2 regions of the Bacillus sp. CGMCC 1.16607 genome follow, and region 1 is predicted to be linked to the other one. Evidence: predicted binding sites of a transcription regulator. Region 1 holds the regulator's gene; the other holds the start of a gene.
What was found. The regulator LexA, encoded in region 1, represses DNA repair genes until DNA is damaged. The targets are predictions, from matches to a motif close to CGAACATATGTTCG.
Positions count from the first base shown of each region.

Region 2: the regulator LexA is predicted to act here: its motif matches at 3,629-3,642, upstream of ACFSO7_RS09400 (YolD-like family protein).

Region 1 is NZ_JBHUJX010000008.1:730,598-736,482, forward strand. It holds gene glnA (type I glutamate--ammonia ligase) at 1-474, shown strand, start outside; gene lexA (transcriptional repressor LexA) at 784-1,404, opposite strand; gene yneA (cell division suppressor protein YneA) at 1,562-1,885, shown strand; gene ACFSO7_RS06530 (YneB family resolvase-like protein) at 1,889-2,536, shown strand; gene ACFSO7_RS06535 (DUF896 domain-containing protein) at 2,636-2,869, shown strand; gene tkt (transketolase) at 3,055-5,061, shown strand; gene ACFSO7_RS06545 (helix-turn-helix domain-containing protein) at 5,136-5,333, shown strand; partial or broken gene ACFSO7_RS06550 (IS3 family transposase) at 5,323-5,854, shown strand.
Region 2 is NZ_JBHUJX010000013.1:79,740-85,624, forward strand. It holds gene ACFSO7_RS09385 (ABC transporter ATP-binding protein) at 1-1,043, opposite strand, end outside; gene ACFSO7_RS09390 (ABC transporter ATP-binding protein) at 1,048-2,796, opposite strand; partial or broken gene ACFSO7_RS09395 (YneF family protein) at 3,109-3,189, opposite strand; gene ACFSO7_RS09400 (YolD-like family protein) at 3,326-3,601, opposite strand; gene ACFSO7_RS09405 (hypothetical protein) at 3,886-4,047, opposite strand; gene ACFSO7_RS09410 (helix-turn-helix domain-containing protein) at 4,252-4,458, shown strand; gene ACFSO7_RS09415 (hypothetical protein) at 4,525-4,710, shown strand; gene ACFSO7_RS24030 (DUF7662 domain-containing protein) at 4,997-5,182, shown strand; gene ACFSO7_RS09420 (excalibur calcium-binding domain-containing protein) at 5,250-5,519, opposite strand; gene ACFSO7_RS09425 (hypothetical protein) at 5,634-5,885, shown strand, end outside.

The sequences.
Region 1 (5,885 bases):
GTTACAAATCCGACAGTTAACTCATATAAGCGTTTAGTACCAGGTTATGAGGCACCATGTTATGTAGCGTGGTCTGCACAAAACCGTTCTCCATTAATTCGTATTCCAGCATCACGCGGAATGAGTACGCGGGTTGAGGTTCGAAGTGTAGATCCAGCAGCGAATCCATATCTTGCTATGGCGGTTCTTTTAAAAGCAGGATTAGATGGAATTAAAAACAAATTAACACCTCCAGCACCTGTGGATAGAAATATTTATGTAATGACTCCTGAAGAACGTGCAGAATCAGGTATTACTGATTTGCCTGCAACATTAGCAGAAGCTTTAACAAAAATGAAAGCAGACGAGGTAATTACTTCCGCACTAGGTCAACATATTCTTGAACACTTTGTTGAAGCGAAAGAAATTGAGTGGGATATTTTTAGAACGACCGTTCACCAATGGGAACGCGATCAATATATGAATATGTATTAAAAAATAAAGACCGGATTCTGATATGTTAATTTCAGAATCTGGTCTTTATCAATTGATAAAACATCACAGATTTAACTTACTCTCTTATTCTTTATTATTTGCATTTGTTGTAAATAAGAGATAGATAAATATGAATAATGATAGCAGACTTAAGGCGCCGTTTAAGATAACCTCAAATATAGTTCCATTCACCATATTGCTGAAGGTGCCGCTAGAAAAAAGGAAAAATAAAATTAGCCAGAAAAACTTTTTGTATTGATTGTAATAAAGTCGTATCATCTTAATCACCTTAATTATGATTAAATTCTACTAGTGAACATTTCTGAATACGCCAACTACTTTACCTAATATGGAGACGTTTTGAAGTAGGATAGGTTCTAAAGACGAATTTTCAGGTTGTAGGCGGAAATAGTCTTTTTCTTTAAAAAACCTCTTGACTGTAGCTTCATCTTCATCGGTCATAGCAACAACGATATCTCCATTGTTGGCAGTTGGTTGCTGTCTAACAACTACATAGTCCCCATCTAATATTCCTGCTTCTATCATGCTATCTCCCATAATTTCCAACATAAAAACATTTTCGTCAGCTGGTGCAAAACTTGCTGGAAGTGGAAAATATTCCTCGACATTTTCAATCGCGGTAATAGGAAGTCCTGCTGTTACTTTTCCAATCACAGGGACTGTGATGACATTTTGCATAGGTATAGTAGAGGTTTCTAAATCCAGTATTTCGATTGCTCTCGGTTTAGTCGGGTCTCTTCTTATTAAACCCTTTGATTCAAGTCGTGCTAAATGTCCATGTACAGTCGAACTAGAAGCAAGACCTACTGCTTCTCCAATCTCTCGTACAGACGGAGGATAACCTTTTGCGCGAACTTCATCTTTAATAAAGGCCAGTATATCTTGTTGGCGCTTGGATAACTTTGTCATAATAACGCACCTCATGTCAATTTGTTAGTTCGATTATAGCATGTATTACCAATTAATACAAACATAAGTTCGTTAATGTGTTGACAACAAACAAATGTTCGTAATATAATCGATTTGAGGAAAATAAGAACATATATTCTATAAGAGGTGTTAGTTTATGAAGCAAATTTGGACAAAACATACATACACGATTTTATTAATTAGTATAAGCTGTTTTACTGCTTTATTTTTAAGCTTTAAATCTGATTTAAAGGAAGAGCAGAATATGATCATTACGATTAACCATGGTGATACACTTTGGGACATTGCAGGTCGTTATTCAACTGTAAGTGGATTGTCAAATAAGCAATTTGTCAACTGGATGCTTACTCATAATGAGTTGGATGAAAGAAAGCTAACCCCAGGTGAACAAGTTGTTTTACCAATTAAGAATTTTCCAAGTGGATCAACTAATGAAATAGCCAGTGCAATAGGTGAATAAAAAATGAAAGCGATTATTTATTGTAGAGTTAGTACGAATAAAGTAACCCAAGAAACTTCACTTAAAAGACAAGAGGAAGAATTAATTAAATTAGCAGAAATTCAAGGCTATGAAATTGTTTCTATTATTAGAGACCAAGCAAGCGGATATGAACTTGAAAGGGAAGGAATAATAGAAGTATTACGATTAATAAAAGAAGATTCAATCGGTGCACTTCTGATACAAGATGAAACTCGTCTTGGGCGTGGAAATACAAAGATCGCTTTATTACATTGTATTAGAAAAGAAAATGTAAAATTACTTTCGGTTTCTCATCAAGGGGAATTGCAACTATCAGAAGCAGATTCCATGGTATTACAAATTGTTGGAATTGTAGAAGAATATCAGCGGAAAATTCATAATTTGAAAATTAAAAGAGGAATGAAACGAGCTGTTCAAAACGGCTTTGAACCTAAGAGGAATTTGAAAAACCAGGGATTGCATGCTGGTCGTGAAAAAATTGAAGTGCCAATAGAAGAAATTGTACGATTACGGAAAAATAATTTAACTTTCACTGAAATAGCGGCAACTTTAAGAGGATTTGGCCATAACGTTTCTAAAGCCACTGTTCATAGAAGATATCAGGATTATATAGACTCGATAGAAGGATAGATCGTTTGCCTTGTCAAAAAGCTTTTTTTTTAGTAATATCATGTAGTAATTTTAATGATGGTTACTGTTATGATATTTAGAAAGAAAGATGGGTTGAGTATGCTTCCGAATGAACGGATTGATCGCATCAATGAATTGGCAAGAAAAGCGAAAACAACTGGGTTAACAGAACTTGAAGCGAAGGAGCAGTCAAGGCTTCGCAGGGAATATCTTGAACAATTTCGTTCTTCCATGCTAAAAACTTTAACAGGTGTAAAGATCATTGATCCTAAAGGTGATGATGTAACACCAGATAAAATTAAAAAGTTAAAATCGAATACTCCTTTGCACTAGTAGTACACGGTTTTGTCTTTTATCCAACTCACACATACTTAAGCCATCTTTGTGACAAAATATTTACAAAGTGGCTTTTTTTGCTATTTAAGTATTCGTTTGGTTGTATTAATAGTATGGACACATTAATATTAATATTGAAAATTAAAATCTATAGTTAATCTACTTTGAAGGGAATGTATTTTATGTTTGAAAAGATTGATGCTCTTTCCGTAGCTTCCATACGTACTTTATCGATTGATGCAATTGAAAAAGCGAATTCAGGTCATCCGGGAATGCCGATGGGTGCAGCTCCAATGGCTTATACATTATGGACTCGTTTTATGAATCATAATCCAAAAAATCCAAATTGGTTCAATCGTGATCGTTTTGTTTTATCGGCAGGTCATGGGTCCATGCTGCTATATAGTTTATTACATTTATCTGGTTACGATTTATCAATGGATGATATAAAGAATTTCCGTCAATGGGGAAGTAAAACTCCAGGGCATCCAGAATTTAGACATACTGCTGGTGTAGAAGCTACTACAGGGCCATTAGGCCAAGGTATCGCGATGGCTGTTGGTATGGCAATGGCTGAGCGTCATGTTGCTGCTGTATATAATAAAGAGAGTTATGAATTAATTAATCATTATACATATAGTATTTGCGGAGATGGTGACTTAATGGAGGGTGTATCCGCAGAGGCGGCATCACTAGCAGGTCATCTTAAACTTGGTCGATTAGTAGTGTTATACGATTCAAATGATATTTCATTAGATGGGGATTTGTCTCAGTCATTCTCGGAAAGTGTTGCTGACCGATTCAAATCCTATGGATGGCAATATATAAAAGTAGAAGATGGAAATAATTTAGAAGAAATAGCGCAAGCGCTAGAAGAGGCGAAACAGGACTTAAATCGTCCAACAATGATCGAAGTAAAAACGGTAATTGGCTACGGTTCCCCTAATATGTCTGGAAAATCAGATGTACATGGTAAGCCGTTAGGTGCAGATGAATTGAAATTAACGAAAGAAGCTTATCAATGGACCTTCGAAGAGGATTTCCATATTCCACAAGAAGTATATGACTATTTTAAAGAGAAAGTTGTAGAAAATGGTCAGAACAAGGAAAAAGAGTGGAATGAATTATTTGAACAGTACAAAGAGAAATTCCCAGAACTAGGTTTACAGCTTGAAATGGCCCTAAATCAAGAGCTACCTGCAGGGTGGGATAAAGATATTCCCGTCTATACAGAAGGGAAAAGCTTAGCAAGTCGTGCTTCATCTGCTGAGGTAATAAATGGGATGGCAAAAAATTTACCTTCTCTGTTTGGCGGCTCGGCTGACCTTGCTGGATCGAACAATACAACTATTAAAGGGTCAAATGATTTCTTACCAAATACATACGAAGGTCGTAATATTTGGTTTGGTGTTCGTGAATTCGCAATGGGTGCTGCGTTAAATGGTATGGCATTACATGGTGGATTAAAAGTGTTTGGTGGAACATTCTTTGTGTTTTCAGATTATTTGCGCCCTGCGATTCGATTGGCAGCTTTAATGGGTTTACCTGTTACCTATGTATTTACACATGATAGTATCGCAGTAGGTGAAGATGGCCCTACACATGAACCGATTGAACAGTTACCAGCTTTACGTGCAATGCCTAATTTATCTGTCATTCGTCCAGCTGACGGTAATGAAACAGCTGCGGCTTGGAAGATTGCTATGGAATCAACCGATAAACCTACAGCTTTAGTTTTAACGAGACAGAATCTTCCAACATTACCCAATACTGATAGAAATGCCTATGATGGGGTATCCAAAGGTGCTTATGTGATTTCACCTGCTAGTAAGGAAACGGCTGATGCATTATTACTTGCTACTGGTTCTGAGGTTAATTTAGCTGTTGAAGCCCAAAAAGCACTACAAGCTGAAGGGATCGATGTAGCTGTCGTGAGTATGCCATCATGGGATCGTTTTGATAAACAATCTAAAGAATATAAGGAAAGCGTTCTTCCGAAAATAGTTAAAAAACGACTTGGTATTGAAATGGCTGCATCTTTAGGATGGCATAAATACACTGGTGATGAAGGAGATGTTCTTGCCATCGATCAATTTGGTGCCTCTGCTCCAGGTGGGATTGTTATGAAAGAATACGGATTTTCAGTTGAAAATGTCATCACGCGAGTTAAAACTTTATTACAAAATTAAAGCAAAAAGCGAACTAGATTATGAACTGCACCCTAATTGTTAGACACAACTAACAATTGGAGGTGCAGTTTTTTATGACGAAATATTCCTTAGAAACAAAATTAGCCGCAGTGGAAGCTTATATTAATGGTGTAGAATCGTTGAGAGACATAGCTCAAAAGTACAATGTTGGAGTCATAATGTTACAAGTTTGGGTCACAAAGTTTCGTAAACATGGGATAGATGCATTTCAAAATAAATATACAAGGTATTCAATTGGGTGTGGCCCCTAATATCCTTAATCGTAATTTCAAGTCTAAAAAACCAAATGAGAAATGGGTTACGGACATTACAGAGTTTAAATTGTTTGGAGAAAAGCTATATTTATCTCCAATTTTAGATTTGTATAATGGTGAAATAATTACATATACGCTCGGCTCAAGACCAACTTATTCACTTGTCTAAACCATGTTAGACCAAGCTTTTGAACGATTACAAGAGAATGAGATTCTTCTCTTCCATTTAGATCAAGGCTGGCATTATCAAATGAAAAAATATCAACATGCCCTAAATAAACGCGTAATTACGCAGAGTATGTCTCGTAAAGGGAACTGTTACGAAAATGCCGTTATGGAAAACTTCTTTGGTATCCTGAAATCAGAGCTTCTTTATTTGAAGGAATTTTGACAGTGTCGAACACTTTAAACAAGAATTAGGAAAATATATAGAGTACTATAATCACAAACGAATTAAGGCAAAATTAAAAGGCATGAGCCCGGTACAATACCGAGTTCATGCCCTCCAAGCTGCCTAAAGAAATAACATGTCTAACTTTATGCGGTCAC
Region 2 (5,885 bases), on a different contig from region 1:
CCTGATTGAATGGATAAATTTCCTTCTTGCTCTTGAATTGGCGCTACTTCATCTTCGTCCAATAATTTAAATACACGAGAACCAGCTACAATTGCTTGTTGAAACAATGATAATCGCATCATCATATTATTGATCGGTTCAAAAAACCGGTCTAAATAATTAATAAAAGCATATAAAACTCCAATTTCAATGGGTGATTCGAAAGAAGAAATCCCGAAAAAACTCAAAACAATTATTAAAGCGGCAACATACACGAGATCCACAGCTGGACGAAGCAATAGACCGTCAACTTTGATGTTTTTCATTCCTGATTGATAATGCATTTCATTAATTTCTTCAAACTCTTTACGTAATCTTTTTTCTTGACGGAACACTTGAATGATTGACATACCTTGTAAAGATTCGCTTAACTTCGCATTAAGCTGACTTAATCTTTCACGCATATCCTGGTAAAAACGAGAGCTGTATTTCCGATATGCACTCATAATGAAAAAAATGACAGGTAAGATCAACATACAGAACAAAGCTAGTTTAACATTGAGAAAAAACATAGCAATAAAGATTCCTGTAAGTAAAAAGGCACTTTGAATAAAAGTTGCGATGACAGTCACGAACATATCCTTGATCGCTTCTGTATCATTAGTGACACGTGAGACAATGCTACCTGCTGGCGTTTTATCAAAATATTTCAATCCTAATGAATGAACTTTCGAAAAAACGTCAATTCTCATCTGTTGAATAATTTTTAAAGCAACTTCTTGAAACTTAATTAGTTGTAAATAAGACACGATGACATTCGTTATTTGAAGGCCGATATAGGCTGCCGCTAAAATAAATAATGGTTTAAAAACCAAATTTCTTGGTCTTAAGTGATCGTCAATAAATATTTTCACTAGTATCGGACCTAAAATATCAACAACTGTTGTAATGAATAAGAGCAAAAATGCTATGATAATTGCTTTTATGTGTGGTCTAGTATAGGAAAGGAGGCGAAAAAGAACATTTCTTTGTTCCCTTCCATCTAGTTCTCGAATCTTTTCCATTATTTTACCCTCCATGCTCCACAAGCTCTTCTAGCTGTTGTCTTTCGAACATTTCTTTATACCAACCATCCTGCTGCATTAATTCCTCATGAGTACCCTGTTCTGAAATTCGTCCCTCATCAAGAACAAGTATGAGATCGGCATGCGCAATCGCACTTAAACGATGTGCCGTAATGATTGTCGTTTTTTCTTCTCTATTCTCCCTTAAAGCCTTAAGTATCTTTTCCTCTGTTTGAGCATCTACTGCCGAGAGTGAATCGTCTAATACTAGAACCTCTGCATCCATTAGAATAGCCCTAGCAATCGAAATTCTCTGTTTTTGCCCCCCTGATAAGGATACTCCTCTTTCTCCTACAACAGTTGAATATCCATCAGTGAATTGTTTAATATCTTCATGAATATATGCGGTTTTCGCTGCCTCTTCAATCTCCTGCAAAGTAGCAGTCGGATTTGTAAAGGCAATGTTTTCACCGATCGAAGCGGAAAATAGAAAATGATCCTGTGGTACATAACCAATCGCTTCTCTTAATGCTTCCATCTTATAATTTGGTATCGGATTCCCACCAAAATAGATTTCCCCTTCATATCCTTCAAACTCACGTATTAACAGCTTAAGTAAAGTGGTTTTACCTGCTCCTGTTTTTCCAACGATCCCTAAAGTTTCTCCTCTTCTCAGTTTAAAATGGATATCTTTTAAAACTGGTACTGTCTCATTTGGATAAGTAAACGAATCGAGTGAATATTCGATATCTCCACTTGGAACTGTTCCTAATGCATTGGGAACATCGGGCATGTCAATTTTCTCAGATAATAGGTTTTGAATCCGATCATAAGAAGCACGACCACGCTCCACAATATTAAATAACCAACCAAAGGCGAGCATTGGCCAAATTAATAGCCCTAAATACGAAGTAAAAGAGACGAGTTCACCAATCGATAATTGACCATTAATTACAAACTTTGCACCAAATGCTAGTGATAGAAAAAAAGAAATTCCAACAATAATGGAAATGGTAGGATCATATAATGAATCTATCTTTGCCACACGAATGTTCTTCTCAACTACTTCATGTGATAGTTGTTGGAAGTCTTCAATATCCTCTTTTTCTTGACCGAACGTTTTGATTACTTTTATTCCTGTTATACTTTCTTGAGTCTTATCATTCAACGATGAAAAAGCCTCTTGCGCTTTGTGAAAATGCTTATGCAGTAATGTTCCATACCAATTAGTTAATAAAGCCATAATTGGCATTGGAATTAATGCGATCAATGTCAGCTTCCAACTAATTGTAAATGCCATCGCAACAATGACAAAACCACCAGTTGCAATCGAATCAACTAAAGTTAATATCCCTGATCCAGCCGTTTGCTGAACCGCTGAAATATCATTTGTTGCATGAGCCATTAAATCTCCAACCCTTTTCTTTTGATAAAAAGACTGGGACATATTTGTAAAATGCTCATATAGCTTGTTTCGCAAAAGCTTAGATAATTTTACTGCCGATCCAAAAATCATAATTCTCCAATAATAACGAAGAACATACATGATAAGACCAGCTAAGATAATGATCCCAACAAATTTAAATAAAGACGATTTCGTTAGAGTGTCATTACTAATCTGGTCTACCACCATTCCTATGATTTTCGGTGGGATGATTTGCAAAAATGCAACAAATAATAAAATTCCTATTCCAATTAAATAAGCCTTTTTTTCCTGTTTGAAATACCACATTAAATCTAAAAACACTTTCATAACAAACTTCCCCCATACGTTAATAGCAATGTTAGACTTGATTAGTTTATCAAATATTCTTAAAATAAGGAAGATTTTAGATTTTTATTACTTGCCTATTTTTTGTAAACTTAACAAAAGCGCGCGGCGCCTTGATCATCCCCGACAAGCAAATGCCGTCCCAAAGAGAAGGCTGCTCTTTGGGACGGCATTTGACCTCGAGGTCTAGGCGCTGGACGTGGATTATACAAGTTAAGAAGTTATCCACATCCGAATATTATATAGTTTCCTAAAAGATAAAAAAACACCCGTTTGAAATGAGTGTTCTTGTTATTATTTAAATTGCTTATTCATTGCTTGCATCATTTGATTGATTTTCTTTTGGGAAGGCTTCTGACCCATTTGCATCAAAATGTTGATACATCAAGGTTTTCACCAGCTATTACTACCACTTTTTCTATTAAGAAAAATATACCCTATTTTAATAGTTTGTCTACTAAAACAGAGAAAATTTGGTTAAGTTATCTGAAATATTGAATATAATGGTAGATTAATCATCAAAATTAGTAATCCCTACTATGTCACTGAATTTTACTTTCATTATATATCCGTCATTTTTTTCTAAATAAATCACATTACCTACTTCTTCAAATCTTACAATTAACCCTTCATACTCCCAAAAGTATCCGTCTTCCCAAGTTTTGATTTTCACTATATTAGCAAAACCCCTAGCTTCAAGTATTATGTTTTCAATATCTACTATTTGGTGCTCAGATAAGTAAGACGAAGACACTACCTTATTTAATTCACTTTCACGAATCGTCATTATAAATCACTCCTTGAATATATTATACGAACAATTGTTCCGTTTTGAAACAAAAAAATACACCAATTATAAAATTGGTGCAATTCAGAAATACTTCATAGCCATTCTCACAAATTTCATTTTATTATAGCAAGAAGACAGATGAAGAGATTGAATAGTAGTTAGGGGGAGCGACTATTACAGGTTGCTCTTTTTTGTAATTAGTATTTATTATTTTGTATTGAAAGTAGATTAATATTGATTATTTTGTATTAAAATATTTTTCTAGATTATTGGTATAAAGATTACTTAAAGTTTCTAGACCCTCTAGGATACTTAGTAACTCCGTCAAGAGTATAAGAATCGTAATTTATGTAGTTACTAAGATGTGCTGTTGGGTCATTTTGCTTTTCATTATTTCCATTTTCATGGCGTTCAATAATTTCTTCAATGCCTATCTTTGTCATGTTAAAAGCTGCTCCGAGTATTTTAAGGTGCAAAAATTAACCATTTCTAAAATGTAATTCAAAAATACATAAGATATATTTGCTAATATATTTGCTGCTTAGTAAAGGATATTTGATACTGGTTGTCCATTATTCCATCTATCCAATAAAATTGTGAAAGGAATTATTATTATTTTTGGAGTATATTTTATAGAGGTATTTGCAATGCTTAAAAGTCGTATAGGCGAATTATTAAGGGTATCAAAATATAGACGAGAATATATCATAAAAGAATTGGATATCAGTCAAAACACGTTGTCAAATTGGGTGACTGGTAAAACTTACCCTACAATAGATAAAGCATTTTTATTAGCTGAGTTATTAGAGGTTAAAGTTGATGATTTTTATGAAAGAATAGAAGATGAAGAGTGAGTAAATAAATTTATTACTTTAGAGAGTACAAATAAATAACCATTTAATACAATCAGAGGTAAGACAATGAAGAAATACATGTTAAAAAATGAATTTAAAGATATTAAAAAAGGAACTCAATTTTACGTTATTGTTGAATCTGAGTTTATAGGTGTTAAAGAGTTTGTTTTACGAACTCATGATTTTGTTCATAGGATAACAATCACTGAAGATGAGCTCAAAGAGAATTTTATCTATTTAGATGATAAATAATGTTTCGGAATAAAAGAAAAATTTATTAATGGCAGGAGGAATAATCATGACAAAACAAAGAGGAAATAGAAATCAACGGATGTATTCTTGCTGATCAAGGTGACGTTGACTAAGATGTATTCTTAGAGAAGTTTATAAGATTTGTAGAATCAAACGGTTGGTATTTTGGTGGGGTTTAACCTCGATAGATTAAGATGGTAAAATACTAGATAATCAAAATAAATACTACGGAAATTATCTTAAAATCTATAATTATTTTATGGAAAATAGAAATAAACATGATAATATGGTTCTTTGTTTTGAGGATATAGATAATATTCTCGAATTTAAACTACCTAAGTCAGCTTATCAATATCCTGCGTGGTGGGCTAATCAAGGTTATGGATCTCAAGCTAAAGTATGGATATACGCAGGATGGAGAACAATGGATGTAAAATTAGGTGAAAGTGTAACATTCCAACTAAGAAAATAAATAGTTATTTAATTTAATATAGGAGCAACTATTTTAGCTACTCCTTTAATATATTCAAATTTATTATTTATTTTTCACATGCAATATTATCTTTATCACGATCTAATCTAGTGTTTGCATCATACATTTCTGTTGAAACAGTTGGTGTATATTTTGTTTTTCCACCTTTGTTCTTCGCATCTTTTGTACGAGCGACTCCACCTTTATAAATCTTATTCAACTCGGTGCAATTCTTAAATTTAGTCGCTTCTAATGTAGTATTCGCATCTACATTAGATGAAAAAGTAAATCCTACTAGAATGACTGATGATAACAAGAAAAAACAAATTTTTTTCAAAAATTGATACACCCCTCCCACGAATACTAATATCCATATTATTACAAGTATATAAGCAATACTAGAATTTAAGAAATAAATAGTTTAATATTATTTTATGGAGTGATCATAATTATGAGAGTTGGAAGTTCTAGTATTTATACATACAAAGATTTAATAAAAAATGACAAAAATAAGGGATTACCAGAAGATTTGTTCCTAGAAAACAAAGAAAAAGGTAGTAAAAGTAAGGGTAAATTGGATGTTCGTAGAGAAGCTGGTTATATAAAACATTACATAATTAAACCTAATGGAGAGAAAATACTAATTTCAGAAGTGAAAGAAACAAAAGAAATGAAAGAAGCAAATGACCCGATATCAACAGAA